DNA from 3 places in the Arthrobacter sp. 24S4-2 genome. Region 2 is predicted to be linked to each of the others. Evidence: riboswitches for the same ligand, from Rfam matches in the RefSeq annotation. Region 2 holds a riboswitch; each other region holds the start of a gene.
What was found. Region 2 has a riboswitch for cyclic di-AMP ahead of FCN77_RS03805 (hypothetical protein). Riboswitches for the same ligand answer to the same signal wherever they lie in the genome.

Region 1: another riboswitch for cyclic di-AMP. It lies ahead of FCN77_RS15375 (NlpC/P60 family protein); the one in region 2 lies ahead of FCN77_RS03805 (hypothetical protein).
Region 3: another riboswitch for cyclic di-AMP. It lies ahead of FCN77_RS04445 (C40 family peptidase); the one in region 2 lies ahead of FCN77_RS03805 (hypothetical protein).

What each region holds. Positions count from the first base shown of each region.
Region 1 is NZ_CP040018.1:3,313,211-3,323,068, reverse strand. It holds gene FCN77_RS15395 (ribonuclease Z) at 1-166, opposite strand, end outside; gene FCN77_RS15390 (DNA alkylation repair protein) at 374-877, shown strand; gene FCN77_RS15385 (hypothetical protein) at 874-1,128, opposite strand; gene FCN77_RS27750 (polysaccharide deacetylase family protein) at 1,154-2,608, opposite strand; cyclic di-AMP (ydaO/yuaA leader) riboswitch at 2,875-3,073, shown strand; gene FCN77_RS15375 (NlpC/P60 family protein) at 3,076-3,858, shown strand; gene FCN77_RS15370 (metal-dependent transcriptional regulator) at 4,091-4,765, shown strand; gene FCN77_RS15365 (hypothetical protein) at 4,786-5,391, opposite strand; gene FCN77_RS15360 (DUF1918 domain-containing protein) at 5,584-5,778, shown strand; gene FCN77_RS15355 (DUF5129 domain-containing protein) at 5,796-7,259, opposite strand; gene FCN77_RS15350 (hypothetical protein) at 7,340-7,822, shown strand; gene FCN77_RS27000 (DUF5671 domain-containing protein) at 7,819-8,658, shown strand; gene FCN77_RS26995 (DUF5671 domain-containing protein) at 8,634-9,539, shown strand; gene FCN77_RS15340 (SulP family inorganic anion transporter) at 9,597-9,858, opposite strand, start outside.
Region 2 is NZ_CP040018.1:788,915-798,772, reverse strand. It holds gene FCN77_RS03845 (EamA family transporter) at 1-75, opposite strand, end outside; gene FCN77_RS03840 (hypothetical protein) at 121-708, opposite strand; gene FCN77_RS03835 (histidine phosphatase family protein) at 843-1,370, opposite strand; gene FCN77_RS03830 (dodecin family protein) at 1,428-1,631, opposite strand; gene FCN77_RS03825 (winged helix-turn-helix domain-containing protein) at 1,859-2,725, opposite strand; gene FCN77_RS03820 (hypothetical protein) at 3,257-4,108, opposite strand; gene FCN77_RS03815 (response regulator transcription factor) at 4,355-5,095, shown strand; gene FCN77_RS03810 (HAMP domain-containing sensor histidine kinase) at 5,099-6,634, shown strand; cyclic di-AMP (ydaO/yuaA leader) riboswitch at 6,863-7,038, shown strand; gene FCN77_RS03805 (hypothetical protein) at 7,038-7,817, shown strand; gene FCN77_RS03800 (bifunctional glycosyltransferase family 2/GtrA family protein) at 8,003-9,535, shown strand; gene FCN77_RS03795 (glycosyltransferase family 39 protein) at 9,532-9,858, shown strand, end outside.
Region 3 is NZ_CP040018.1:933,892-943,749, reverse strand. It holds gene FCN77_RS04470 (molybdopterin molybdotransferase MoeA) at 1-1,080, opposite strand, end outside; gene FCN77_RS04465 (DUF6457 domain-containing protein) at 1,077-1,448, opposite strand; gene FCN77_RS04460 (molybdenum cofactor guanylyltransferase) at 1,509-2,123, opposite strand; gene FCN77_RS04455 (HNH endonuclease) at 2,168-2,668, opposite strand; gene FCN77_RS04450 (NlpC/P60 family protein) at 2,892-3,641, opposite strand; gene FCN77_RS04445 (C40 family peptidase) at 3,798-4,418, opposite strand; cyclic di-AMP (ydaO/yuaA leader) riboswitch at 4,540-4,733, opposite strand; gene FCN77_RS04440 (M23 family metallopeptidase) at 4,848-5,672, opposite strand; cyclic di-AMP (ydaO/yuaA leader) riboswitch at 5,676-5,918, opposite strand; gene FCN77_RS04435 (metal-dependent transcriptional regulator) at 6,028-6,723, opposite strand; gene serC (phosphoserine transaminase) at 7,081-8,211, shown strand; gene FCN77_RS04425 (MFS transporter) at 8,234-9,592, opposite strand; gene FCN77_RS04420 (DUF3027 domain-containing protein) at 9,635-9,858, opposite strand, start outside.

The sequences.
Region 1 (9,858 bases), 2.5 Mb from region 2:
GCGTGATCCGGCTGGCGGCGGCGCGGGCGTGGATCATCTGCCGCTGCGTGCCCTCGCCGGGATCGAAGAGCAGGCCTTCACCGTCCCAAAGTAGCAGGTAGCCGTTGTGGTTCCGCTTCCTCGTCGGCACCTGTGAGGCGGTACCGAGGACAACCAATTCACGCATGCCCCAATCATCCCGCGGGATGGCCGTGGTCGCAGGTTGTTCCTCCGGGCAGGATCTCATGTCCCTGGATACACGTCACCGTGCGGATTCCTTCAGGGGCCGGTTTGTCCGCGGCGGCTTCTCGCTATCCGGTTAGGGCGCCCGCACCTGCGCTCGCCGGCAACGCACCTGCAGGTCGACCTTGCCCCGTTGGGACAGAATAGTCGGGTGACCGATGCCTGTGACTTCGTGGATGCCTCGCTGCAGCGCGAGGGATCGTGGCTGCGGGCGGAAGAGGCCCAGGCGCGGCTGGGCACCGGGCTCGAGTACTACGGCGCTTCTGTGGGGGCGGTGCGCGGGACCGTCCGGGACATGCTGCGCCGTCACCGGGACCTCGCCCATGATGACATCACTGCCCTCAGCACTGAGCTCTGGGCCGTGCCCGTCTTTGAGCGCCGCCTGGCTGCGGTGGTGCTGCTGCAGTCCCGCGTTGCCCTGCTCAGCAACTCCGACCTGACCCGGATCGAGGGCTTTGTGCGGGAGTCGGGGCTGGCTGAGCTGGTGCACCCGCTTGCCGTCGACGTCGTTGCCCCGCTGATCGCCGCCCTCGAAGGGCAGCCCCGGTTACGGGCGGAAGCTGTCCTGGACCGCTGGGCGCACGACCCCAACGCGTCGCTGCGGCGCGCTGCCTGGCTTTCGCGGCCGGACGGCCCGCGGCACCAGCGGCGCTAGCCGCCGGCCCGCCGTTCCACCACCGCGTACGCCTTGCCTTCCAGGAACGCCCAGTCGGTGACCACCATGAACCCGAGGGCACTGACGCGGTCATTGAGGACCAAATCGTCGAAGCCCCCGTCCCGCGGCTCGGCATCCCACGTTGCAACATGGAGCTCCCTGCCCTCAAGGATCAATAGTTCCGTATTGACGTCGAAATCCTCCTGCGGCTGATCGCTCAGCTGGCAAATGGCCACGCAGTAGTTCTTCATCTAGGGGTTCCGCTCCAGGGTGTTGTTACCGCGGAAAGGAGGTGTTGTAGCGGTACATGAAGGCCGCCATGGCGTCCCTGTTGACGGGCTGGACCGGGCGGAACGTCGTGGTGCCGTTGCTTTCGACCCAGCCGGTGGAGATGTTTGTTGACGCGAGCCAGTTGATCTCCTTGTAGAACTGGGTTTGTGGTGCCACATCCGTGAAGGGTGATGACCCCGGGGCGGTGTAAGCGGGGCTTCCGGCATAGCGGTACATGAACGCTGCCATTGCGTCCCTGTTCACGGGCTGCAGGGGCCGGTACGATCTGACGCCGTTCCCTTCGTCCCAGCCGGTGGAAATGCCCTGGGCGGCCAGCCAGGTGATTTCCTTGTAGAACTGCGTCTGCGGCGTCACATCGCGGAACGGGGAGACGGCCGGCGCTGTGAACGCGGGGCTCCCGGCGAGCCGGTACATAAAGGCCGCCATGGCATCACGGTTGACGGCCAGGACCGGACGGTAGGTGCGCGTACCGTTCGCCTCAAGCCATCCGGTGGAAATGCCCTGTGCCGAAAGCCAGCTGATCTCCGTGAAGAACTGTGCGTTGGCGGGAACATCGCCAAACGGGCTCGACGGCGACGGAGAGGGTGACGGCGACGGTGAGGGTGACGGCGACGGTGAGGGAGCCGGGGACTGGCCCAATGCCTGCGCCACTGTCCGGACCGACGTCGTCCCGTTTGCGGTCCGTGCGGCCAGCCAGGTGACGAACGAGTCGAAGAGAACGGGGGTGATGGACAGTGTCGGATCCGTGCCCACATTGATTTCATGGAAAGTCAGCTGCACCCATCCGCCGGTGGTCTCTGCATCCGTCACACGGGCCTGAAGATCCGCCAGTGTCCACGTGCTGTCCACCTGGTCCGGAGCCTTGGTGACCATCGGATTTGCCGGCGGCAGCGACTCCGCAACGGGGCATGCGGCGCAGCTGGCCGGCGAGCGCAGGTCGCCCAGTCCACGGGCACTGGCGAAGCCGCAGTCCCGGACGGCAGACTGGGCAGTCGCATTCTCTGCAGCGAACGGGTACGCAAAGTTGCTGACCTGGTAGCCCCAGCCTTCCAGCGTCGTCTTGCCGTTACAGACCTCGGCGCGCGCGGCGGCGGCGGTGAGCGTAGTCAGGTCCGGATGAGTGACGGTGTGACCGCCGATCTCGTTGCCGTCTGCGGCCAGCGTCTTCAGATTCGCCTGGGTAAGGAACCCCGACGCGTCTATGAAGGAGGTTGTGATGAAAAAAGTCCCCACCAGTCCGCGGGCTTTCAGCACCTGCGCGGCGGCGAACTGGCTGCCGATGCCGTCGTCGAAGGTGAGGCTCACGATCGTGGGCCCGGCAGCTTTCGATGGGACGGCGGCGACAGCAATGGCGCTGGCCGCGAGCAGAAGCACGCCCACCACGGCAGCCCAGCGCCGGCCGTGTTTGCGGTCAGGTGCAGGCTCCGGGGGGTCCGCCAAATGCCGTCCTTGGCTGCGGGCAGGGTGGGTGGACCAGCGCATGATTCCTCCAAGCGTGTAAGTCCCCCCGCAAGAACATGCACGTAGACTACGCCCCGCGGTGCCAATGCAAAACACTCCATTTGACAGGCGGAGAATCCAAGTACCAAACGCCTCACTACCTGCATTTCGGCCTGCGCCCGTCCGCTGGCGTTACCTGAATGTGACATCGCGTAGTCGCGCACGTACGGTGGAACGGTGCCTGTTATCTCCGATACGGGCGCTTCCGGGAGGACTGCCTAACCCTGCCGCCGACCGGGATCCGATCACAACCAGCCGGCAGGGACGGGGAAACCACTTTGATCCGTGCTTCGCGCGGGTCCACGGGGTGAAGCCGCACGATTTCCGCGCACGCGGGAGCCGCTGCGGCCGGGTGCCTCCCATCCGAATCCGACAGCTAACCTCGCAGGCATCGGGAGAGGTTCTTTATGTCTTCACGCAAATCGCCCGCCAACCATCAGTTGTCAGCCCCGGCGGGGCGCCCAGGATCCACTTTCGGTCGGGGAGCCACCCCCGGGTCAGGCCGGCGCAGGGTGGGCCGCCAGGCTGCGGTGATTGCCGCGGCGTCGGGTCTTGTCCTTTCCAGCGGGATGGCTGCGCAGGCCGCCGAAGCCCCCGCGGAACGCGATTCGGCTCCGGCTTCAGCACTTGATGCCAAGGCCCAGGTGGGTGCGCCGCTCAGTGCGGATTCCCACGTCCGGATCAGCTTCGAGCGGCCGGAAGTCACCTCCACTCCGGCACCCGTCGAGGAGTCCGCACCGGCACAAGCAACCGCGCCCGCCAACCCGGCAGTCTCCGTGCAGGCGGCTGCACCCGCGCCAGCTGCTCCGGCAGTCTCCGTCCAGGTGCAGGGGGCTGTGCCCGCCCCCGCGCCGGCTCCCGCTGCCGGCGGCGTCAATGCCGCCATGGTCTCGGCGGCGTATGCGCAGCTGGGCATCACGCAGGACTGCACCGCCATGGTGGAAAAGGCCCTGGGCGCAGCAGGAATTCCGGTGGGCGATCTGGGGCCGTCGCAGTTCTTGAACTACGGCAAGGTCGTCGGCGAACCTCAGCCGGGCGACCTGGTGGTGCAGTCCGGCCATGTGGGGATCTACATCGGTGACGGCCAGGTCATCAGCGGCGGCATGAACGGCTCCAACGCCACGGTGACGCACCCCCTGTCCTGGCTGACGGCCACAGGCGGCGTCACCTTCGTCCGCGCCGGAGCGTAGGCGTCCGCGCGGGAAACTTAGTGTCCTGGCCCCGTCCTGACCGACGGGCGGGAACCCGCGGCTGAAGGCCGGTGATCAGCTGCCTTGGGGGCGGCCGGTCACCGGCCTTTCGCGTTTCACCGGCCGGCGCCTCCGAAAGTTTTGTCGGCCTGCCGATCCCTGTCTATTCACCAATCCAACCTCATTGTTCGTTAGGCCTAACATGCGGCTTGGGCTTGCTACCGTGGATGTCATGCCGGTCTCCGATTTGTCCTCCGCTGCCCAGGACTACCTGAAGCTGATCTGGTCGGCCACGGAGTGGTCCGCCACCCCTATGACCGTCGGGGTGATGGCCGAGCGGCTGGGAGTCCGGCCGTCCACCGTTTCGGACGGAATCAAGAAGCTGGCGCGGCAGGGACTGGTAACGCACGCCCCGTACGGGAGCATCGAGCTGACTGAGGCGGGCCGTGAGCATGCCGTGGCCATGGTCCGCCGGCACAGGCTCCTGGAAACGTTTCTGGTGGAAGGTCTGGGCTATGGCTGGGATGAGGTCCACGATGAGGCTGAGATTCTGGAACACGCTGTTTCAGACAAGCTGATGGAGCGCCTGGACCAAAAGTTGGGGCACCCCACGCGGGATCCCCACGGTGACCCGATCCCTTCGCCTGACGGCAGGCCGCACCTGCCCGAAGGCACGCAGCTCTCCGCGGTTGCTGCCGGGGGCACTTTGGCCATCACCCGTATTTCCGATGCGGATCCGCAGATGCTGCGCTACTTCACTGAACTGGGCCTCGTGCCCGATACAAGGCTCACGGTCAGGGTGCACCGGCCCTATGCGGACGTGACCACCGTACGGCTGCTCGGACCGGCCCGCGACGTCGACCTGGGGCCATCCGCCTCGGATGCCATCTGGGTGGTGGCGGTCTAGCCCAAGGCCAGCACCGAATGTCAGGGTGGCGAGATCGAGATCTGGACGGTGCTTTCGCCCTGCGCGAATTTGATCCGGAGGACCGAATCCCGGGTGTCCGCCGGAACGGCAAACCTGACGTCGCCTGACTTGCTTGAATCGCCGCCGACCAGTTCGTTCAGGCCGGACTCGGGGGAAAGACTGATGCCGCCGGCATTCAGCCTGAACGTCGAATCCCAGAAGTTGAGGTCGTACCGGCCGTGGTTGGTGCACCGGACCGAGAAAGTCAGTGCCACCTTTCCGGCCACATCGGGACGGACCGAGGCGGCGAGGATTTCGTATTCCACGTCTGCGGACCGGTATTTCCGTTCCGCCGGGAGGCTTACGGTCCACCCCGAAGCGCCGCCTGGTCCCGAGGCGGGGCCGCTTGCTGGCGCCGGGCCACTTGGTTGGGAGGTGCCGCTTGGCGGGGCGGTGCTGTTTGGCGAGGGCTGTCCGCTCGCCGTGGCGGCGGGCCGCCCGCCGTCGAACACCCCGAGTTGCCCCAGGCCAAGCAGCAGCCCGGTCACCGCGGTGATCACCGCGGCGGCGGCGGTCAGCAAGCCGGGCAGCGTAGCCCACCAGTTCGCTGGTTTTTCGTCCGCCATAGCGGTGCCCCCTCGGTCCCGTGCCAAGGTCAAGATCAGTAATATCCCAATACTGCTGCCAAGCGGCCCCCAAGCGCCAGATGCGAGTGCCGCCGCGAAAACAACGCTCCCGGCCGGCACCAATTGTTCCTTCGCAACGGCCCTGTTATCGCCGCCCTGAGACTCGTACTCTGGTTCTTGGAGGTGATTGCCATGAAGGCAGCCCAGGGTGACCGGATCACGATCCGGGGCAAGACGGTCGAATCGTCGGACCGGCACGGACAGATCATTGAGGTCCACGGGGCCGACGGAGCGCCGCCGTATGTGGTGCGTTTCGACGACGGCCATGAAACCACCGTCATTCCCGGCGGGGATTTCATCGTTGACAGAATCCAGCCGCCGCACTGATCCGGTCCCTGGAACATCTAAAAGCCAGACGAACTCCCGGACCCGGAGAAGCTGCCGCCGCTGCTTCCGTATCCCGTTGTGCTGCCGTCTCCGCCGCGGGCGCTGCTGACGCTGCCCATACCCGTGTTGAAGCCGGCGTTGAAGGTGGGAACCGAGAAGAAGTAGTAGGACGGATAAACCGTGCCAAGGATGCTGGGCTCGTAGGCGCGGCCGTACTTGGCCTTGGTTCCGGCCTGTGCGTCCTCCATTTCGTTGCGCATCAGATTGGCTTCCCGCTCGTTCTTGGCGAAGCCCCCGATGACCGTATCCGCGTGATTCTTTAGCAGTTCGGATAGGTGCGTCCGGGCGTCCCGCAGCCGGTCCAGGGCTGTTTCGGGAGTGATTGAACCGTCGGCGAGTTCAGCCGACCACCGCTCAAGCTCCCGCTGGCTGTGGTCTCGGAAGGACCGAAGCGCCGCGGCCGTCGCGGAATCGCCTTCCGCGTGGCGCCGGCCGAGCATCTGTTCCAAGGCGGCCAGGTCACTGCGGAAGGGCGCCAGCTGCCGGTCCCACGCGGATGCCCACGCGGCTCCCCGGTTCAGGAGGGCGTTGGTGTCCGCAATGACGTCGTCCAGCGCGTCGAGCTCCGCGGAAGCGTCGGCGAAGCTTCGTATGAGCTTGAGGTTTGGCCGGCGGCTCATGGCCCGGGGAGCCAGTGCGTGCGCCCGGTTGGACAGGTCAGTGGCCGCGTTGTACTTGGCCAGGAAGGTGCGGTGCTTCTCCAGCACGGTACTGCCGTACCGCGAGGACTCCGGAATGGTGCCGGCGTTGAGCTCGGTGACCTGCAGATCCATGCTGACGTTGGCGTAGCTGGCGTCCGCGCGGGCGAGCGCCTTGCGGCTGGCCACCCGGGTCCTCCAGCGTACGATCAGCCACGCGGCGGCGCCCGCGACGGCAGCCGTACCGGCCGTCCAGACCGTGGAGAGGAATGCCGTCGACCGGTACCAGGGCTGGTTGATCAATTCTGCTCCGCGCCGGATTCCGGCAATTGTGCCGTCCGTCCACTGGGCGTCGCGCAGCAGGTCCTTCGAGGCGTTTTGGATGTCCTCGCGCTGCGCCGGGGACACCTTCCTGTCCTCGCCCATGTACGTCCCAACGTGCCGGCCGTCCGGGTCCAGGGCGAAGATGAAGAGCCCGTCCGCCCATTTCTGGCCGTCGCCGCTGATCCACTCAGGGTGTTCAGCCCGGGCAAAGCGAAGGACCTCCTCGTTGAGGTTGTCCCCCGGCGTGCCGCGATACGTGAAAACGGCAACCTTGGTGGGCTCGTAGAATTCGATGGCTTCCACCGCCGGGATCAGCTTGCTGCGGTCCAGCACTCCGGCGCCGTCTTCCACAACGACTTCCACCGGACGCTCCGCCCGGGCAGCAGCCGGACCACTGAGGAGGCCGATGAGGACTAGCGACGCGGCGGCCAGGGCCCTGCGCATGATTCCTTTTCCCATGAGGCAACGATTGTCTTCAGACGCGCTGATGGCAAGCCCCGGGGGACAGGGCCGAAAGTACCGTAGCTAGCCGGTAGGGAGTGCGCCATACTGACCACATGGGCGCAGCGGCGGGCAAACCGGACAGGATCCTCATCATCATTTTGGCTATTATCGCCGTCCTTGTCGTGGCTGCCCTGGCCGTGGTCTTCTCCCGGGGGCAACCGCCACTGCTTGACGAGGCCACGCCGCAGGGAGTGGTTCAGCGCTATGCAGCCGCCGTCATCGACGGCGATGAATCCGCCGCCACCGCGTACCTGTCGCAGGCCGCCCGGACCCAATGCGTTGATTTCGAGCGGCCCGCCAGTGACAAACTGCGGATCACCCTGATATCCACCACGGAGCGGTCCTCATCCGCGGATGTGCGGGTTCTGATTGTGGTGTCGAACGGCGGCGGACCCTTCGGCAACTCGGAGTACGAAACGGAAGACGTGTTCGACCTCGTCAAAACGGACGGCAAGTGGCTGGTTGATTCCGCTCCCTGGCAGCTGAGGGTCTGCCCTAACCGTACGGTGCGGCCGTGAGCGCCGCGCGGACGGCGCCGGCGCCGGCTACGGGGTCCGCCCAGCCCGCTGTCCGCCGCCTCATCGTGTACATCCTGCTGTTCGCACTGGTCATTGTGGCGGCGATCGGGGTCAGCGGACTGCTGGGACGGCTGTTGACCACAGGCACTGTGCTTGTTGCAGGAGATGTGGCGGGACTGGCGCGGTCGCTCGCATTCGCCCTGATCGGCGGCCCGATGGCAGCCGCGCTGTGGTGGTTCGTTTGGCGGCGGCTCGACGAGACCGCTGAACGGTCGTCGGTCGGCTGGGGGCTGTACCTGGCCGGGATGTATTCGGTGTCCCTGGTTGTCTCCTCTTCCGCACTGCTGGGCACACTGGCATCCCTGATCGGCGGCGCGCCGCAGGGATGGCAACAGCCAGTGGCCAACGGGCTGGTCTGGTCGGCGGTCTGGGGGTGGCACCGCTGGATGTGGCGGCACCCGCGGAAACGCCCGGTCCAGCTCGTGGACCTTCCCGTTGTGGTGGGTGCTGTGTACGGACTCGTTCTCGGAGTAGGCGGTACCGTGACGGCGCTCGCGAACCTGCTGGACACCGCAATCCGGGGACTTACTGCGTCGGCGTCCGTGGGGGACCCGTGGTGGCGCTTCGCGCTGCAGGCCCTGGCCTGGGCGGCCGGAGGCGGCGCCATCTGGTGGTGGCACTGGTTCCGCGACGGCGGAAGCCGCCTGCAGACAGGCCTTGCCGCCGTTGCACTGGTGCTGTTTGGCATCCTTGGCGCCGCTCTCCTGGCCCTCGGGGCACCGGCACCGTCCTGTTCATACTCCTTCGCCTGGTGTTCGACCGCACGGACCCGGTGAGCGAACTCGTCGACTCCCTGGGCACGGCGCTGGCCGCAGGAGCCGTGGGTTCGCTGGTCTGGACCTACCACCGGACAGTCGCGCTGCACCGGCCGGAAACCACACGGCAGGCCGCGAAGCTCGTGACCACCGGTGTGGCCCTTGCCGCCTCGGCCACGGGCATCGGCGTCGTGGTCAACTCTGTGCTGGGCATCGCCGCCACACCGCTGGCCGGCGGCGGAACCCGCACGCTGCTGCTGGGCGGCATCAGTTCCCTGGCCGTGGGCGGCCCGCTGTGGTGGTTCACCTGGAAACCCGGGATTCCCCCGGAACCCACCGAGCTCGGACGCCGCGGCCGGCGGGTGTTCCTCATCGCGGTGTTCGGCCTGAGCGCGGTGGTCGCCGTCATCACGCTCCTGGTGATCGGGTACCGTGTCTTCGAATTCCTGCTCGACGGCCTCACGGGCGGCAGCCTGGTGGACCGGATCCGCGCCGCGCTCGGCCTGCTGGTGGCCACGGGACTTGCCGCGGGCTACCATTTCGCCGTCTGGCGCCACGACCGCGCCCGCGCGGCGGCCCTTGGCCCGGTCCGCCAGCGAACCATCGGTCAGGTCATCGTCGTCGCCGCAGGCGATCCGCAGCTGCTGGCGCGGGTTGCGGCGGAGGTCACCGGGGCAGCCGTCACCGTCTGGCCCGTGACTGTTTGGATAAGGGCCGACGCCGACTCCCCTGGCAGTGCAGCGCGGCCCGCCGGCCAGCCGGCGGATATCGCGGAGGAGGGGGCGCCCGGAGAGTTTGCGGAACGGCTTTCCCGGGCACTGGAGGGTATTACCGCGGACCGCGTCCTGGTGGTCTGGGGACCCGGGACCCGGCTCGAGGTGATTCCGCTGGCCGGAGCGTGACCTGGCACGAACCGTCCTACGCGACCCGTCCCATGGGTCGGCGCCACAGCCCCCAGGTCACAGGTCAAAGGTCCGTTTGTAGCTCCGCACGGCATTGGTCACCGTGGGATAGAAGTGGTCCGGGCCGAAGCGGCTGCCGACGCCAAACCTGAGCAGCCGGTCCTTGACGGGACCTTTCAACTCCGCGAACACGAGGCTGATCCCCTGGGCCGCGAGTTCGTCGTCGAGCTCCACCAGATCATCCAGCGCCGTGGTGTCCAGGTCGGTAATGGCCTCTGACGCGACGATGACCCGCTTCACCGGGCCGGGGGCGTTGGCC
Region 2 (9,858 bases):
GATGTCAATCGCGACGAAGTTTGCGCCCCAGAGGATCGCGACGAGAACCGCCAGGGCGGAATGGCGAAGGTTCATGCCCGGCGCTGCCGGTCCAGGGATTCAGGCGCGATGGCCGGCCGCTCAAAGGTTCCGCGGGCGTTCCCCGGGAGCCCCGTCGGGGCCGGGACGGTCCGGGACGGCGTCATGGTGGTCAGGGACAGCGTCATGGTGGGTAGTGGAGCCGGGTTCAGCAGCTCCCGGCGCTACGGTACCCGGGGCAGCGGTTCCCGGTTCAGCGGTACCCGGGGCAGCGTCACCGCGTCCGCGGGTGCCTGCTTCCGCACGGGTCTGGGGAGGCACGTTCTCGTCGTGGGTGTCGGCATCGTGGCGGTCGGAGGTGACAACGTCCGGATCCACCTCATCCGCCTTCCGGAGCTGATCCTGCGAAGCGACGCGCACGCGCTCCGCTTCCTGCTGCTTTTCGTGGGCGTCCCGGCGCAGCCGCTCGGCCTCAACCTCGGCCTGTTTGGCATCAGCCTCGGAGCGTGCCGCCTTGGCCTCGCGGTCGCGGGCGCCGAGCTCGTCGGCCTTGGCTTTCTCGCGCATTTCGGCGGCCCTGTTCCGGTCCGCGTCCGTCTTGCGCTTGCGGTTGAAGAACAGCACCGCCGCTACGATCGCCGCCACTACTATGATGCCGATGATGATCCCCACGAGCTGTCCTGAGTCCACGATGATCTCCTCTAACCTGGGCCGCTGACGAATATCTCCAGTAAACATCACAAACCCACTCGTGACCATGGAACGGCGGCCCGGGCGGCGCGGCACAAAGCCCCGGCCAACGGCAGGTGCTGCAACGGGCTCCCTTAGTGCGCGCGCGGCACCTTGAAATGCGTCAGGCGGGCGTCCTGGCCGTCCAGTTCGGCCCACGTCTTTTCGGTTTCCAGGACACTCAGCCCGCTGGTGGGAAACCTTGTGGCGGCGTCCATGTAGGCATCGTGGTTGGAATCGCGTGACGCCAGGTGCATAGCGAGATCCTGGACGCCGGGCATGTGGGAGATCACCATCAGTGTGGTCACGGTGTCAGGCACATGGTTGATGACGGCCAGCATGCGCAGCGCGGACGCTCCGTACAGTCCGTCCTCGAGCTTTGGGGTTGGGGCTTTGTCCCCCAGTTCCGAGCAGACCCAGGTGCACGTCTGGCGGGTGCGCAGCGCACTGGAACACAGGATGAAATCAGGAATCACCCCATGCTTGCGCAGCCATTTGCCGGCCAGCGGAGCCTCACGGTGCCCGCGTTCCTCCAGCGGGCGCTCATGATCGGGCACACCCCCGGGCCAGTCTGCCTTGGAGTGCCGCATGAGGACCAGGCGCCTGATGTGATGCTCGCTCATGCACCAATCCTAGTGCGGCGGCCCTGCCCCTCAGGTCACGGCCGCCCTGCACGAGGTTTAGCCCTCCAGTACAAACGTCACTTCGAGCACCACGTGCCAGGCAACGACGGCGCCGTCCGCGATTTCGACCTTCTGTTCCTTCACCCACGCGCCCGTGACACCCCGAAGCGTCTTGTTGGCCCGGTCGATGCCTTCCTTGATGGCATCATCAAACGAGGTCTTCGAGTTAGCGCTCAGGGTGGTAATGCGTGCAACAGACATAGCTCCTCCTGATGGTCGGATGGACGATCAGAGACTACGCCGCCCCACCCCGCACCAACAGGGTCATAGGACCGCACCGAAGCCGAAGCCCTCCCCACCAACACCCATCAGCCGCGGAGGCACATACGCCAAGAGCCCGCCGCTTGAAGCGCGGCGCCCGAAAGGACCGCGAAAGCGAAAGCGCCCGTCCCCAACAAGGGGACAGGCGCTTTGCGCGGAGTTAAGGACTAGATGGAGTATTCCGGAGCGGCCCAGACCACAACTTCCGGGTGCTCGTAGAACCGGTAGCCCTGGCCGCGGACCGTGCGGACCGTGTTGGCGAGGCGTCCCAGCTTGGAGCGGAGCCGGCGGATGTGGACGTCGATGGTGCGCTCGTTGGGCACTTCTTCGGCGTTGCGCCACAGGCCTTCGAGCAGTTCGTCGCGGCCCACGGTGCGGGTGCCGTTTTCCACGAGGTAGTTGAGGAGTTCGAATTCCTTGAACGTCAGGTTCAGGGATTCGCCGTCGAGGTGCACCTCGCGGCGGGCAAGGTCGATGAGGACGCCGGAGGGCCGGGGGTCCTGCGGCTGCGGCAGGCGGGAGGCCTCCGTGCGCTGGCGGGACACGGTGGGGTCACCGAAGGTGGACCGGACGACGTCGAGCGCGGAACCCGGGGCGCTGGCGGGGGCTACCGCCACTGCCGCGTAGCTTTCCGCACCGTTGACGAGGGACTGCGCATAGGCGCGGATTTCCTGGGCAAGCTTGGCAATGGAGGTGCCTGCTGCTGCGGCCGTTTCCTCGTCGATGCCCATGTAGAGCACGAATCCACGGGCCACGTTTTCATTCGCGACCGGTCGTACTGCGCTTCCGTTGGCAGGTGCAATCACGGGCGTGGGTGCCGTCTGCGGGGCTTCGGCGGCAGGGACGGCACGCAACTGGCCATACGAATTGGGGTTGTAGCCCTGCGGCGCGTAGCCGGGGGCCGGGAAGCTGCTGTTCGGCGCTGCCGGGGCAAACGCCGGGCGGGCGCCGAATCCCTGGCGGAGGCCTGAAGGCTGGCCACCCTTGTTGGCGTTTCGGACGGAGATGTGGACGTATCCAGATGCAACTGACATGGAATGCTTACCTCAATGTGAATGGCCGTCATCGCGGCTCGAATGCTGGCTTTCCCCGCAATGAAATCTGGGGAGGGGCGCCCGACGCTGGGCTTGGGGCGAATGCCTAAAAACTTCTCGGGGGTGGGGAAGTTAGGCGTGCATTCGACAACAGCGCATGTCTTCGCCAGCGGGTGGGCTGGTCCAGGATTCTGCGGCTGCAGGTGCTGTTGAGTTCTTGTTCACAATTGAAGTGTGCAACGTAACAATGACAACTTGCAAGTAACAATGGACGCTATCGTCCGCATCGTGAGATGAAATCCCGCAATGTGGCCTAAATCACGATTCTGAATTGACAATAAAATAACAAGTGTTTTTCAGAACGATCGATCGGATTCTGCCGTATTCCGAATATTATTCTTCCAAACAGCGGTTTCTCGCGCAAAAAATCAGCATGTATGGAATAGCTGAAATAGCCAAAACTCCTCGGCGCGGATGTCCAGCCCCTGGCCGGGCTTCACGGAAAAATTGTCTCCTTGAGCCCCCGCCAGTTCAGTTGGACTGGCCGGTAAGCGTCGCCGCCACGAGCTGAACGGACTCGGCCGGGAAGCCGTTGGAGTCCTTACCTGCCACGATCCTGACCGTGGCTCCGGAGACGATGTCCGCCACGGTCAGCTGGCTGGTTGACGTTCCGCCGGCCTGTTGACGCCTTTGCTGCACATTGCTCACCACCACATCCGAACCCAGCGAATAGGTGCGGCTGAACCCGTCCGTGCTCTTGACAGTCACGGAGTCCGAGCTGACCTCAGCGACTGTTCCCTGCTGCTCAACTTTGGTGACGTAGGCGCCGTCCTGAAGGACAACATATTCGGAGTGAACCGCGGCCGACACCCCGCTCCCCATGCCTCCCAGTCCGCCCGGGGCGAAGTTGCCCGGACCGCCCTGGGCGGGCATCCCGCCGGCAAAGCCGCCCTGCGTGCCGCCACGGGCGCCCGGCGCCGTTCCCGGCAGGGCCTGACCGTCCGTCGCAGTCTCCGCTGCTGCGGCGCCCGACGTCAAGGCGTAAACTCCCACACCGGCCCCGCCGGCGAGAACTGCCGCGGCACCGGCCACTACCAGTCCACGCTTCCTGGTCCAGGGCTTTGAACGACCGTCCGGCCCTTTCGCGGAAAACGACCCAGCAGGGAATGATCCAGCGGAGGCCGGTGCGCCCCAGCCGCCGGAGGGACGGGTTGACCCCCACCCCGCCGCCGGCAAGTTGTGCGTCGCCAGGGGGTCTGTCGGCTGCGGTTCAGGGGCATTGGCCGACGGCGGCGCTCCCCATCCGGCATTTGCCGGGGGTTGCTGGCCTTCGGGCGTGCCTTCGGGGTTTGGGGGAACCGGCCGGTTGTTGTCGCTATTCATCGCGTACTCCTTTGAGCGGGGTGACTCTGTCCACTCCAGACTCCGAACCGTTCCTGTGCATGGGCTGTGCGGGGCAACAGGGCCGCCTGTGAGCTCGCCGCGCTGGAACCGGCCGGCCGGGAAGGAAACCCACGCCGAACCGCCGGAGGTAGGCCCGCCGGGCGTCCAGCTCGCTAGGCTGGGATTCACAGCCGGCCCACAGGATCCCCATAGCGCCGGCTAAACCGCAGATCGGAGAGTTGTACCATGGCCACTTCGCACTCCATGACTAACAACCTTCCCCAGCTCACCCACCCGGACGGCTCCCCCATCCGCGCCCTGGTGGTTGACGACGAACCAAGCCTCTCCGAGCTCATGAGCATGGGGCTGCGGATGGCAGGCTGGTCCGTTGCCGTCGCCGGGGACGGCCCGGCGGCCGTGAAACTCGCCAGGGACTTCCGCCCCGACGTCCTGGTGCTGGACGTGATGCTGCCAGGGTTCGACGGCGTAGAGCTGCTCAGCAGGATCCGCGCCTTCGCGCCGGAAGTACCGGCGCTCTTCCTGACGGCCAAGGATGCCGTCCAGGACCGTATTCTGGGCCTCGCGGCCGGCGGGGACGACTACGTGACCAAACCGTTCAGCATGGAGGAAGTGCTCCTGCGCCTGCACCGGCTGGTCCAGCGTTCCGGTGTGGCCGCCATGGACACCGCCGAGCTGGTGGTGGGCGACCTCGTCCTCAACGTGGACACCAGGGAGGTGACCCGTGCCGGCGAAGAACTGCAGCTGACAGCCACCCAGTTCGAGCTCCTCCGCTACCTGATGGAGAACCCCAAGCGCGTGGTCAGCAAGGCACAGATCCTGGACCGCGTGTGGGACTACGACTTCGGCGGCCAGGCAAACATCGTGGAGCTGTACATCTCCTACCTGCGCAAGAAGGTGGATGCCACGCACCCGCCCATGATCCACACAGTCCGCGGCGCGGGCTACGTCATCAAACCGGCGGATTGAGCGGTGCCCACACTTTCCGGCGAAATCCGCAAGGACGGCCGCCGCTGGCTGGATCCCTCAACCTGGCACCTGCGCACCCGGCTGGTGCTTGTGGCGATGGCCCTGCTCGTGGCCATCTGCGGCGCCATCGGCCTGTTCAGCTACGCGTCCATGGACTCCTTCCTGACCCGTCAGCTCGACGAGCGCCTGGGCCAAGCATCAAGGCTCTCGAGCGAGGCAGGGCGGCCACGGCTCGGCAATCCGAACGGCCCCGGGCCGGACCCGCTGGAGGGCAGGGGCCAAGGCATCGGAACCCTCATAGCCCGCATCAACAATGGCAACGTCAGCAGCGCCGGGTTCCTCGCCAACGACGCAACCCCGGCATCGCTGTCCCCGGAAGACGACCAGATCCTCCTGGACCTCCGCCATGACGGAAATCCGGTGGACCGCACCCTGTCCACCGGTTCCTACCGCCTGGTGGCCGTTGAGGCGCCCTACGGCGACGTGATCGTTACCGGGCTTCCCCTCGCCGCAAAACAGAACACCCTCAATTCACTGGTGTGGACCATGGTGGTTGTGTCGTTCGGCGGGCTGGTGCTCATCGGTCTGGCCGGCACCGTGCTCATCCGCCGCACCATGAAGCCGCTGGAGCAGCTCTCGGAAGTCGCCACGCAGGTTTCGAAACTGCCGCTCGACGCCGGTGAAGTGGCTCTCGCAGTGCGCGTACCGCCGTCGAACGCCCATCCCGGAACTGAAGTGGGCAGCGTGGGCCATGCACTCAACCTCATGCTGGACAACGTGTCCAAGGCGCTCGAGGCCCGGCAGCAGAGCGAGACCAAGGTCCGCCAGTTCGTGGCGGACGCCTCACATGAACTGCGCACGCCGCTCACCGCCATCCGCGGCTATACCGAACTCATGCGGATGACCGAGGACTTCACACCGGACGGCAAGAAATCGCTGGCGCGGGTGCAGAGCCAGTCCGAACGCATGACCACCCTGGTGGAGGATCTCCTGCTGCTGGCCCGGCTGGACGAAGGCCAGCCCCTCAAGCTCAGCGATGTGGACCTGACCCAGCTGGTGGTGGAAACCGTCAGCGATGAGAAAGTCATGGCGCCGGACCGCATCTGGCAGCTGGAACTGCCCGAGGAGCCGGTGGTTGTCCGCGGCGATTCCAAGCAGCTGCACCAGGTGCTGGCCAACCTCCTCTCCAACGCCCGCAAGCACACCGGTCCCGGGACCACTGTGGTCACGGGCGTCATGCGTTCCGCTGACGGCAGTGCCGTGGTGACCGTGACGGACAACGGCGGGGGGATCCCGCCCGAATTCGTGGGCAGGGTTTTTGCCCGTTTTGCCCGGGCGGACGCAGCACGCACCGGCCCGGAAGGCTCAGCATCCGGTACTGCCGCCGCGGGAGCGGCGGCCGCGGAAGGGACCAGCGGGCTGGGCCTGTCGATCGTGCAGTCGATCATGGAAGCCCACGGCGGCACTGTCGAGGTCACGTCCCGCCCTGGCCGCACCGAGTTCGCACTCCGGCTTCCCGGTGAACGGTCCGTGGCCTAAGCTCCTGACGCAGTTTTGACCCACGGTCCGGCCGGTGCCCAACAGCACCGGCCGGACCGTTCCTTGTTCGGCACTGATTCTGCGGTTCCGCTTCGCGACGTTCCTGTGCGCTGGACGCAAGTCAACGCGCCGCCGTTGTGATCTCCGTTATCCAAATGTGACTTAAGCTCCGACCTCCTGTACGGTTTTTGGAGTGCGGCCACCGTTCCGGCCGCATACCGGGATGGACGCCAAACTCTGCCGCTTCCCGGATTTCCTCCTGATCAGGCAGAGGCGGGGGACCCAGGTCTCCGGGCATTCTGCATCAGCCGCCCTTGGGGTGAAGCCGACACGTGAAGTTCCGTGCGGCCGGATGACCTCATCCGAACCCGACAGCTAACTCCGCCGGCATCGAGAGGCAATCATGACTAAATCCACGCCAGAAGTACGTCCAGCGCGCGCTTCACGGGAGTCCGCGGCGCCCGTTAAACGTTCGCGCCACCGCGCCGCATCAGCCAAAACAACGTCCCCGCTGTCCCGGATTGCCGCAGGCCTGCAAGGCTCCGGCAAGCGGGCGGCGGTGGTGGCCACCGCGTGCGCCGTGCTCATCGGTGTCGGCGCCGCCGGCCAGGCTTCCGAGCCTGTTTCCTCCGTGACCGCCGCAGCGTCGGCCGGAAGTACCGCTGCCACCTCCGACGTCGAGTCCAAGCTCGCGTTCGAAAAGGTGCTGGTCTCCGCCATGCCCGCCCCGTCCTCCGTCACAGTGGCGCCGCAGTCAGCCGACAAGCCGGCCGCTGAAAAGGCACATGAAGCACCGGCACCGGCACCTGCTGCGGCTCCTGCTCCTGCGCCGGCCGCGGAACCTGCCCCGGCCCCTGCCCCGCCGGTTGCGGTTGACGATCCCGCCGGCGCACAGGAGTACGCGGCCTCCCAGCTTGGCGGCTACGGCTGGGCCGCGGACCAGATGCAGTGCCTCAACGCGCTGTGGACCAAGGAATCCGACTGGAAGACAACGGCCACGAACGCCAGCAGCGGCGCGTACGGCATCGTCCAGTCGCTGCCGGCCGAAAAAATGGCGAGCGCGGGCGGGGACTACCTGACCAACTTCCGCACCCAGATCAACTGGGGCCTGAACTACGTCAAGGAGCGTTACGGCTCCCCCTGTGGCGCCCTGGACTTCCACCTCGCCAACAACTGGTACTAAGCGGGGCGCATTCCCGCTCTGTTGGCAACCGAGGGCCTCGAATCCACGTGATTCGGGGCCATTCGGCGTTTCCGGCAGGGTTCCGGCAGGGCGCTGGCCGGGCGTTGGCCGGGTAACCCAAGTTCCACAGCCCCTGCACAGCTTGGGCCTAAATCCCTCATATGAGCCGGCGTCACTCTTGAATCATGACGCTCACAGACCAAGCCACAGGAACCCTGCAGCAACCGCCAGCAGTGGCCGAAGCTCACGCCGCAACAGGCATCCCGCCGGCGTTGTTTGCGGCGGGAAGTACCCGCCGGTCCCCCATCGATACGAGGATGGCAGCCCGGGCCGGGACGGCCGCCCCCGTTCTGGACGTGACCATCCCGGTGTACAACGAGGAACGGGACCTGGAGCAGTGCCTGCGGCGTCTGCACGCCTGCCTCAGCAACACATTTCCGCACACGTTCCGGATCACCGTGGCCGACAACGCCAGCACAGACTCCACGCTTCAGGCCGCCGAGCGGGTGGCCCGGGAGCTGCGCGAGGTGACAGTGATCCACCTGGCGGAGAAAGGCCGGGGCAACGCCCTGCGCAGGGTATGGCTGGCGTCCCCGTCACCCGTGCTGGCCTACATGGACGTGGACCTGTCCACCGACCTCGCCGCATTGGGCCCCCTGCTCGCACCGCTGATCTCCGGGCATTCGGACCTGGCGATCGGAACACGGCTGACGCGCAGTTCCCGGGTGATCCGCGGACCCAAGCGGGAGTTCATTTCCCGCGGCTACAACTTCCTGCTGCATTCACTCATGGGCGCCCATTTCAGCGACGCGCAATGTGGTTTCAAGGCCATCCGCGCGGACGTTGCCCAACAGATCCTTCCGCACACCCTGGACAACGCCTGGTTCTTTGACACCGAGCTGCTGGTGCTGGCAGAGAAATGCGGACTCCGCGTCCATGAGGTCCCGGTGGACTGGACCGACGACCCCAATTCCAGTGTGGACATCGTGCAGACCGCCCTCGCTGACCTGCGCGGCATGGCCCGCCTCAGTAAGGACCTGGTTTCCGGGCGCATTCCCGTGCCCGAGCTCCGGGCAGCCCTGGCCCGGGGGCCGGTGCCCGCGGCCTCCCGCAGCCAGGAAAGAAGCCGGAGCGCCAGCCTGTTCGGCCAGCTGGTCCGGTTCGGCGCGATCGGCGCGGTTTCCACGGTGGCCTACGCGTTCATCTTCCTGCTGTGCCGGAGTGTGATGGATCCGCAGCTGGCCAACTTCGTGGCACTCCTGGTCACGGCTGTGGCCAACACGGCCGCCAACCGCCGCTTCACGTTCGGCATCCAGGGCGGCGCCGGCGTTGCCCGCCACCACTTCGAAGGCCTGATTGTGTTCGGCATCGGGCTGGCACTGACCTCAGGGGCGCTGGCGCTGGTGCACGGCAGTTCAGCGACCGCACCGGAGCGGTGGCTGGAGATCGCCACGGTGACAGCGGCGAACCTGGCCGCCACCGCCCTGAAGTTCCTGCTGTTCCGCCTTTGGGTCTTCCGGCACGGCCGTACGGCCGCGCCGCCTGCGGCGTCGCCGTCCGAGGCCCCGCAATCCGGGGCCTCGCCCACCGGGGACTCGCCCACCGGGGACTCGCCCACCGGGGCCGAAGCCGGGGTTGCAGCCCCAGGCGCGGCCACGACCAACGCCCCCGAAGATCCCGCCGTCAACGCGGCCAACACAGAAACGGCACAGTCATGACCGCCACCGCTGCTTCCCCTGCCCAGACGACAGAGAGCCAACAGGCGCGGTCAGGCGTCATCGCGCGCAGAACCCTCCGGCAATACGGCTCCGGAGACCGCGCACGCCGGCTGCTCTTCGGAAACCAGGCGCGCTGGGTGAGGCCATCGGCGGCGCTGCTGCTGGTGCTCACCGGTGCCCTGTACCTGTGGAACCTGCAAGCCACAGGGTATGCCAACTCCTTCTATGCCGCCGCGATACAGGCCGGCACCAAGGACTGGACCGCACTGCTGTTTGGCTCCCTTGACGCCGGCAATGCGATCACGGTGGACAAGCCTCCGGCA
Region 3 (9,858 bases), 140 kb from region 2:
CCCCAGGATGAAGCGGCCGTCCGGCAGTTCGGCCAGGACCGCCGGGTGGCCGGGCCGCATGGCGATGCCGTCGATCAGCAGGCGTCCGCCCAGGTCCGCGACAGCCCGGCGCAGGTGATCGGTGCCGGACCTGCCGGTGCCGCCGGTGGTGATGACGACGTCGGCCGGTGCCTCCTCCGCCGGCGGCTCGCCGGCGTCGTCCGCCCGGCCGCTGCCTTCTGCGGGCGCGACGTCCTCCAGGGCAGCGAGCCATTCCTCGTACTCATCGCCGATCTTCTCCTGCGCTGCGCAGATTCCGCCGAGCATTTCCACCACGGCCCCCAGTTGGGGGCCGAAGGTGTCGCGGACTTTGCCGGGCGCCGGCACCCCGGCGGTGACAACCTCGGATCCGGTCAGCAGGAGCCGCACCACGGGTTTGCCCCGGACCTGGAGGGTGTCGTATCCGGCCAGCGCGGAGAGCGCCAGGTGGGCCGGGTTCAGTGTGACTCCCCTTTTGACCAGGATGTCGCCGGCTGCGGCTTCCTCTCCGGCTTTACGTATGTGCTGGCCATTCTTGGGTTCTCCGGGCCGGGCGCCGCCGCCGAGGGCAAGGATCGGAAGCCCGTCGTCATCGGTGGTGATCATGCCGCTCTCGCTGCGGAGAACGGCCTTGGCGCCGGGCGGGATGAGGCCGCCGGTAACAATGGGGCTCGCCTGGTGGGGCGCCAGCCGGTGGCCCGGCTCGGCCAGGATCCATGGTCCTGCTCCGTTGACGGCCCATCCGTCCATCGCGGACGACGCATAGTGCGGCATTTCCTGGAGCGCTGTGACGTCCGCAGCGAGCGTCCGGCCGAGTGCGCGCCGGAGCGGCACCTGGCCCGGCGGGATGGGGGTGGCGCAGTCGAATGACACCCGCCGGGCCTCGTCCCAGGTGTGCGCCAAGTGGGTGTGCCCGGATTCGGCGTCGGGAACGGGCTCCGCTGCAACGCCCGGACCTTCTTCCGGGCCACCTCCCGGTTCGGGATAGGCGGCTTCGTCGGTTCCGGTGTGTTCAGGCACGTCGCTGGCGGCGCCACCGCCGTCCGGCGGCGCAGCCGTCATGCGCCGGGGTTCCCGCTGCTAAGGGAAGGTCCGGGCACGGCATCGGTGCGTGCGGCACCGGCTCCTTCCGCCTGCAGGGCAGGATCCGCCGGCGAGTCGGCTGCCGCGTAGTCCTGGGCCAGCGCCCTGGCCACGCCCATGGCTGCCTGCATGGAGACGGCGTCCGGTGCCTGGCCCGATCCGGAGGCCAGGCCTGCGGCGAAACCTGCGATGAACGTGGTCAGCGGGGCCGCCGGACGCACGACGGAATGGGCCGCGACGCCGGCCAGAGCAAGCACTTCATTGACGTCCACTTCGACATCCTCCAGCTCAAAGGCCTGCAGCAGCGCCCGGCACCAGTCCTCCAGCGTCTCATCCTGGCTTTTCACTGTTGCCTCCAAACTCAAACTCAGTTGCGGTGCCACTGCACGGCTCCCACTGATGGTGGATCATGAACCCTGGCGGGACACCCCTAGCGCGGTGGCATCGTCCCACGTGTCCACGTCGTCCGTGGCACCGGCGGGGACGGTAACAGCCCGCACGTCAAGCCTAGCAAGGAGGGCGAAGACTGAGGCCCCCGTAAGTCCCCCGCTGTTCTCCAATTCGTCCACGGCCCGTTGTAGCGCAGCTGTGCCATAAAAGCCGGCGAGCGGCTGTTTGCGGCCGTCGGGCGATACAGCCATGACTCCGTCGGCGGCCGCCTCGGGGCCGCCGCCGGAAAGGACAAGCTGCAGCGCGGCAACAGCCTCAAGGGCTTTTGGCATGTCACAGGCGAGGACCAGGGTCACGGGTGCCCGGAGTGGGCCGCGGTGCCGGTCAAGTGCCGCCACCCCGGCAGCTATGGCCGCCGCGGGACCCGCGAACGCGGGTTCCTCACGGCACGTCAGTACGCCGGGCGGAAGCGTGCCCGGATCGGGCCCCACAACCACGGCGGCGTCCGCACCAGCGGATGCCGCCAACGAACGCGCCAGGAGGGTGGCGCCGTCGTACATCAGCTGGGACTTGGGCACGCCGCCCAAACGCGAGGACCGCCCGCCGGCGAGGATCAAGGCATCAAACTGCACATGGCAAGCCTAGCCCCTGTGCAGTTGCACATCCCTGATAACTGTCAGGCGGCCGATTCAGGCAGGAGGAAGGGATCCCACGCGGGGGTGGGCTTTTCGAGCTCCTTGATCTGCCAGATGGTGCCGTGGGGAGGCGCCGGCACAAACCGAAGCTTCCAGCCCATCTCCGCCGGCGTGTGGTCACCCTTGACGTTGTTGCAGCGCAGGCAGGCGGCCACGAGGTTTTCCCATGAGTCGCCGCCGCCCCGCGATTTCGGGTGGACGTGGTCAATGGTGTGCGCTGCTTTGCCGCAATAGGCGCAGCGGTGGCCGTCCCGGCGGAGTACGCCCCGGCGGCTCACTGCAGTGGTTGTGTTGTACCGTGGCCGGATGTAGCGGTTGAGAAGAATCACGGACGGTCGGCCCAGAATCTCCTGCGGCCCAACGACAGGATCGTCGCCTTCGGCCACCACGCTAGCTTTTCCGGTCAGCACAAGAACCAGCGCCCGGCGGAAGGTCACAACCGCCAGCGGTTCATATCCAGCATTCAGAACGAGAGTGCGCATGCACATACCTCTTCACGGCCGCACCCGTCAGGGGCTCGAGGGCCGGCTGCCCTCTGCTTGTCCGGGCTATGGATCGACAACACAAGAGTAAACACTCAAGTGCCCGTTCGCCGAATCCGGCCGCTGCCATATGCCACGTGTCGGCAAGAATTCATGTCCTCGAAACGCAGAAGAACCCCTGCCGAAGGGCAGGGGTTCCTCATGCAAGCGTTAGCCGGAAGCTTTAGCCGCCGACGCGGATGAAGACCGGGCCGGAGCCGACGTTGACGCTGAACAGGGCGGTGGTTCCGCCGTTCCAGCCACCGTGGACTGCCTGGCCGTTGCCTACGTAAACAGCGATGTGGGCCATGCCCATGCCGCCGTTCTCGTAGTAAGCGAGGTCACCCGGCTGTGCCTCGGCGGCGCTCACGGTGCGGCCCAGGGAGAGGTAGCCTGCCGGCCAGCCGTGGTAGTTGATGCCAACTGCCGCAAGGGCGTTCGTGGCCAGGGCGGTGCAGTCCTGGGAAACACCCAGCTGGGCGTAAGCGGCTGCGGCGATCGCGGCACCGTTTCCGCTGGCAGCAGCGGGCGCTGCCGGAGCGTCTACGGTAGCGGACACCGCGGCAACAGGAGCGGCTGCCGGGGCAGCTTCCTGAACCTCGACAACCGGCTTCGGGGCCTCGACGGCCGGGGCCGGGGAGGTGGAAACAGCCGGCTTCTCGTAAGAGATGGCGATGCTGGAGGCGGCCGAGATGTTGGCCGGAGCGGAAGACTGGACTTCCAAGGTGGAGGCGGACGTAGCTTCGCGCTGAACGTTGGTGTCGGCAGCGTTGGCTGCGATACCGCTCGTCAGGACCAGGCCGGAAGCAGCAGCGATAACCGCAGCCTGACGACCCATGCCACCGGCGTTGTCGCCGACAGCCTTGGCAATGACAGCAAGCGAGTTGGTTTTTGTAACCTCGGCGCGGTGCCGTGCGATCGCACGTGTAGTCATTATTTCTCTCTTTCGTTTTCCTCAGACTGCGTGGCAGGCCGCGGTTTTTGGACGCTCCGGCATCTTGGGGGTAAGCCGGAACGGCCCGAACGGGTGATTTAGCGAAGTGCGCGTGCAGCACTGAAAACACGCGCTGTTGAGCGGTAAGGGCGTGTTTTAGCGAAGCGTGTAGAACGCGGACGTGCCCGTGGCGGACACAGCGTGCAGGAGGGTGCCCTGCGACGGGTTCAGCGCGCTGATCATCATGCCGTTGCCGACGTAGATGCCAACGTGGGCGCCGCCGTTTTGCATGACCAGATCGCCCGGCGCCGGGGTGGCGGTGGGCTTCATGGCGGTCCATGCATTGGTGCGGGGGATGCTGATGCCGGCCTGGGCGTAAACCCACTGCGTGAAGCCGGAGCAGTCCCAGCCGCTGGGAGTGGTGCCGCCCCAGACGTAGGGGCTGCCGATGCCGGTGTAGGCGATGGCAGCGAGACCTGAGGCTGCAGCGGAAGAAACCGCGTCGGCAAGCTTGCCGGCCTTGGATTCCCCGTCAGCTTCAGTGGCGGTCTGGCTGGCATCTGAACCGGTGGACTGTGCCCGCAGTTCAACCTTGGGCGCAGCCTTCGTGGTCACTGCCGGACGCTCGAAGGAAACAGTCGCTGTCGGTTCCGCAGTAACGGCCAGCTGGGCTGACTGTGAACCGGACTCCGTGGAAGCGGAGACACCCAGGTTGGTGTCCGCGGCATTTGCCGGCAGCCCAACACTGAGGATCAGTCCGGACGCAGCTGCAATCACAGCCGCCTGGCGACCTACGGTCCCGGCGTTAGCAGTAACGGCCCTGGACACGGAGTTCAACGGGTTCGTTCGAACCGTTTGCGCGCGGTGGCGCGCAGAGTTGTGGCGTGTAGACACGAAGGTAGCCTCTCCCAATGCCTACGAGGTGAGCTGTCGGATTCGGATGGGAGTCACCCGGCCGCTCGGCTTCCTGGGAAGCTTTGCGACTTAACCCCAAGGTCTTCTTGCGAAGACCAAAATTGGTTCCCCCGCCTCTGCCAGACGATGTCATGCGAACGGACCTTGAGCGGTGGCAGAGTTAGGCAATCCACTCAAGAGCGCCAACTTCGGAAAAGTTGGCGTGCTTTAGACGGTACAGGAATTCAGCGCGAATGTCACATTCAGGTCACGGCATGTCACAGGAATGCGAGAGTGTTCCATCGGTTTGGATCAGAGCCAGCCGAGGGGATCAACGACGTCGCCGTTGACCATCACCTCAAAGTGAAGGTGGCAGCCGGTGGAGGCGCCCGTCGTCCCACTGAGGGCTATGACGTCGCCGCGGCTGACCTTCTGGCCGACCTGGACGCTTGACGACGAGAGGTGGTTGTACGTGGTTTCCAGGCCGTTGCCGTGGTCAATCACCACACGGTTGCCGCCGCCGTAGGCGTGCCAGCCGGAGAAGGTTACAGTGCCGCTGGCGGCAGCCATGACGCTTGTCCCGCACTGGGCCGCATAGTCCTGGCCGCGGTGGAATTCACCGGCACCGCCGGTGATCGGGCTGACCCGGAACCCGAAGGGCGAGGCCGTTACCAGGTGCTCCAGCGGAGCCCCGAGGCTGCCGGCCGATGCTGCCCGGGTAATGGTGCCAACGGACTGCGCACTGAGCAGCTGCTTGAGTTTGCCGTCGGGATCGCCTTTGGTGGCAACGGACGTCCGGTTGAAGTCGATTTTGGCGCCGGCAGCAGCGGAAACCTCAGGCTGAGCCGCGAAAGAGGCGGCAGCGGCGTTCTTACCGGTGTCGGCCGTGCTCATCATGGGCCCGGTGGACGGGACGGTCACAGTGAGGACCAGCCCGGTGGCGGCCAAGGCAATGCCGGCCTTCTGACCAACGCCACTCGCGGACGCGAAGTCCGTGACCTGGTTGAAGAGGCTCTTGCGCCGGCGCGCATCACGGTGTGCGTCGCGGGGCCTGACCGTCATGACGGCTTCGGCCACTGGGTACTCCGAAGCGGGACCTGACGCCCTGCGGCGGCCCCTGACGGTCTGCGTGGTCAAGAAATATCCTCTCTGAAGAGCCTGCGGAGTTAGCTGTCGGATTCGGGTCAGAGAGTTCAAAGACCCGGTCCGCCATTGCAAGGCATCCGGCACAGGGGTATCCCTTGGGAATCCTTCGTCGGAGATGCCTTGCCGCTGACGGACTTCACCCCAAGGCCGTCTTTCAACGGCCGGTTGTGGTTCCCCGCCCCTGCCAGGAGGTGTTTCGTACGCTGATCCGCTGGCAGAGCTCGGCTTCGGATCAGGTAACGCTTTAGTATCGGCGCTAGTTCTCAACTATAGGTGATTAATCAGCGCGGTAATAATTCCGTTATCTGCGTCTCAGTGACTTATAGGTGGTCCTATAAGGTGCCGGTTAGCGGACCGTAACAAATACGTGGGCCGCAACTTCCGGCGGCAGCTCCAGGGCGCCTTCGATCTCGGGCACGCGGACCGAGATGTACTCCCCGACCCGTTCCAGTGCGAGCGAGGCGCCGGGCCTGATCCCGCCTTCATCGAGCTGGACCAGAAGCTCCGGTTCAACCTGGATCGGTTCGGCCAGGCGGCTGACCGTGACGCGCGAATCGGCTCCGTATCCGGCCATGGCGTCCAGGAGGTTCACTACCCCGTCCGTGAGCAGGGGAGCCGGCTGGCCGCCAAGCGCGGCGAGTCCCGGAATGGGGTTGCCGTACGGGGATACCGTGGGGTGGTCCAGCAGTTCGAAAATGCGCCGTTCCACGCGCTCGCTCATCACGTGCTCCCAGCGGCACGCTTCATCGTGGACATAGGCCCAGTCGAGGCCAATGACGTCAGCCAACAGGCGCTCGGCGAGCCGGTGCTTGCGCATAACCTCGGTGGCCCGTTTCCGGCCCGTTTCAGTGAGCTCAAGGTGCCGGTCGCCGGAAACAACCACCAGGCCGTCACGTTCCATCCGGCCGATGGTCTGCGAAACGGTGGGCCCGGAGTGGCGCAGCCGTTCGGCTATCCGGGCGCGGAGAGCCACGATGTTCTCTTCCTCAAGCTCCAAGATTGTCCGAAGATACATCTCCGTGGTGTCGATCAGATCCGTCATCCAGCTCAGCTCCTCGAGCACAGTCCTTGCGTCAGTCCCACCGTACCGCGCGGAGGCGTTCCCCACTGCTCCACGCGAAGTGGAGCCGAATCCCCGAAACAGACCGGGAACAGCCTCCGGCATCAGTCCGGCCGCCATCGCGGCCCGCTGTAGGTCGAACCAGCTTAGCCTATTTTGAATTACTCCGGATAATCTCCGGCGGCTGTCCTGAGCTGCCGCCAGGTGTCTCAATGACTGGACTATGACGGCGGCCGTTCCCTCCCCCGCGGGCGCGTCAGGCAGAATATAGGGGATTCCCTGCAGGCACCCCGTGAACTGCCGGGCCTCCGACGTCCACGCCGAAAAATTGGAGCCATTGTGAGCGACACCAGCATCACTATCCCCGCCAACCTCCTGCCCAAGGACGGACGGTTCGGCGCCGGGCCCTCGAAGGTCCGCCCCGAGCAGATCGAAGCCCTGTCCGCAGCGTCGGCCACGCTGCTCGGCACTTCCCACCGCCAGGCCCCGGTCAAGAACCTGGTGGGATCCGTCCGCAACGGCCTCAGCGAGTTCTTCCGCGCCCCGGAGGGCTACGAAGTCATCCTTGGTGTGGGCGGCTCCACGGCGTTCTGGGATGTGGCCAGCTTTGGCCTGGTGGAGAAGAAGGCGCAGCACCTCTCCTTCGGCGAGTTCGGCTCCAAGTTCGCGTCCGCGACCAACAAGGCACCGTTCCTGGACGCGTCCTCCATCATCAAGTCCGAGCCCGGCACCCGGCCCGCCGCCCAGGCGGAAGCGGGCGTGGACGTCTACGCCTGGCCGCAGAACGAAACCTCCACCGGCGTGGCCGCCCCGGTCAAGCGTGTTGCCGGGGCTGATGACGGATCGCTGGTCCTGGTGGATGCCACGTCCGCCGCCGGCGGCCTGGATGTGGATGTCTCAGAAGCAGACGTTTACTACTTTGCGCCGCAGAAGAACTTCGCGTCCGACGGCGGCCTCTGGCTGGGCCTGTTCTCCCCTGCCGCCCTGGAGCGTGCTGCCCGGATCAAGGAAAGCGGCCGGTGGATCCCGGACTTCCTGGACCTGCAGACTGCCATCGACAACTCCCGGTTGAACCAGACGTACAACACCCCGGCGCTGGCTACCTTGGTGACCCTGGACGCCCAGGTGCAGTGGCTGAACGCCAACGGCGGCCTCGACTTTGCAGCGGCCCGCACGGCCGATTCCGCAGGACGCATCTACTCCTGGGCAGAGGCCTCCGATTACGCCACGCCGTTCGTGGCCAAGGCCGAAGACCGTTCCAACGTGATCGCCACCATTGACTTCGATGACTCGATTGATGCCGCCGCCATCGCCAAGGTCCTCCGCGCCAACGGGATTGTGGACACGGAGCCGTACCGCAAGCTGGGACGCAACCAGCTGCGCATCGCCACCTTCGTGGCGATCGAACCGGACGACGTCTCGGCCCTACTGGCCTGCATCGACTACGTAGTGGGCGAACTGCGGAAGTAGGCAGTCAGCTGGACATAACGCGTTAGCGTTCGACGGCGTCGTCCGGGCTTGGATCCCGGACGGCGCCGTCCTTTTTGCCTGCTGCAGCGTCTTTGCCCGCTGTACCGTCGTGGCCGGTCCAGCCGGACACCAGGCGGAAATAGCGCAGACCCCGGGCACGGCGGTTGAAGCCCAGCCTTAGCTGCTTGGCCCGGATGATCCATACCATGCCGATCAGCGCGGCCAGAAGCCCGGACACCGCCGCCACGGCCATGGACCAGCGGGGCCCGGCAACATTGGCCACCCAGCCCACCAGCGGCGCCCCGATGGGGGTTCCGCCCATGAAGATGGCCATGTACAGAGCCATCACGCGCCCGCGCATCACGGGATCCGTAGTGGTCTGGACGTACCCGTTGGCGCTGGTCATCATGGTGATGGCAAACAGGCCTACCGGAACAAGGGCCACGCCGAACCAGAAGTAGCTGGGCGCCAGGGCTGCCAACCCGGAAGTGACGCCAAACGCTCCGGCGGCCCCGAAAATTATCCGCAGCCGGGGTTTGCTTCGTCCGGCCGACAGCAGCGCTCCGGCCACGGAACCGATGGCCATGATGGAGTTCATCAGCCCGAAGGCGCCGGCGTCCAGTCCGAATTCAGTGCCGACCATGGCCGCGATGAACAGTACGAAGTTCAGTCCGAGGGTGCCCACGATGAATACGGCCACGAGCACCACAATGATGTCCGGGCGGAACCTCACGTACCTCAGCCCTTCACGGATCCGCCCCTTGCCGGGAGCCGCGCGGGGAAGAACCCGCAGCGATGAAACCGGAATCCGCCACAGGCTCAGCAGCAGGGCCACGAACGTGACGGTGTTGATCAGGAACACCCAGCCGGGCCCGACGGCGACAGTGAGCACCCCGGCCACTGCCGGTCCGATCATTCGGGCCACATTGAAGGAGGCGCTGTTCAGGGCCACTGCGTTGGGCAGGTAATCGTCCCGCACCAACTCGGAGACGAAGGTCTGGCGGACAGGGGCGTCCAGGGCGGAGACGAGGCCCAGCAGGAGGGCGAAAGCGTAGACGTGCCAGAGCTGCCCGGCGCCGAGGACCACCAGCAGGCCAAGGCCGGTGCTCAGCAGGGCCATGGCGGACTGCGTCATCACCAGGAGCCGGCGGCGGTTGAAGCGGTCTGCCACCAGTCCTGCCACCGGGGCGAGGAACAGTTGCGGACCGAGCTGCAGGGCCATGGTGATGCCCATGGCACCCGCATCGTGGTCGGTGAGGTGGTCGAAGACCAGCCAGTCCTGGGCGGTCCGCTGCATCCAGGTCCCGATGTTCGAAACCAGGGCACCAACGAACCAGAGACGGTAGCTGGGGATGTGGAGGGACTTGAAGGTGGACGTCATCGTCGGCCTCCGTGGTGCTCAGTCCCTGACCATTCCAACCGGTTAGTCAGTCTCCCGCACCAGGTACTCGTCCGCATCCGGCTCACCGGCGTCGGATTCCGCCTCCGGCGCATCATCGCCGTCGGAATCGTCGCCGTCGATCCAGTCCTGGGCGCCGGCGTCCACCACGTCATCCGTGGTCCCGTCGCCGGTTGCACCGATCGCCGCTGCTTCATTCTCCGCCACGACGGAGTCCACAGTGTCATCGTCCTGGGCGTCTTCGGGGC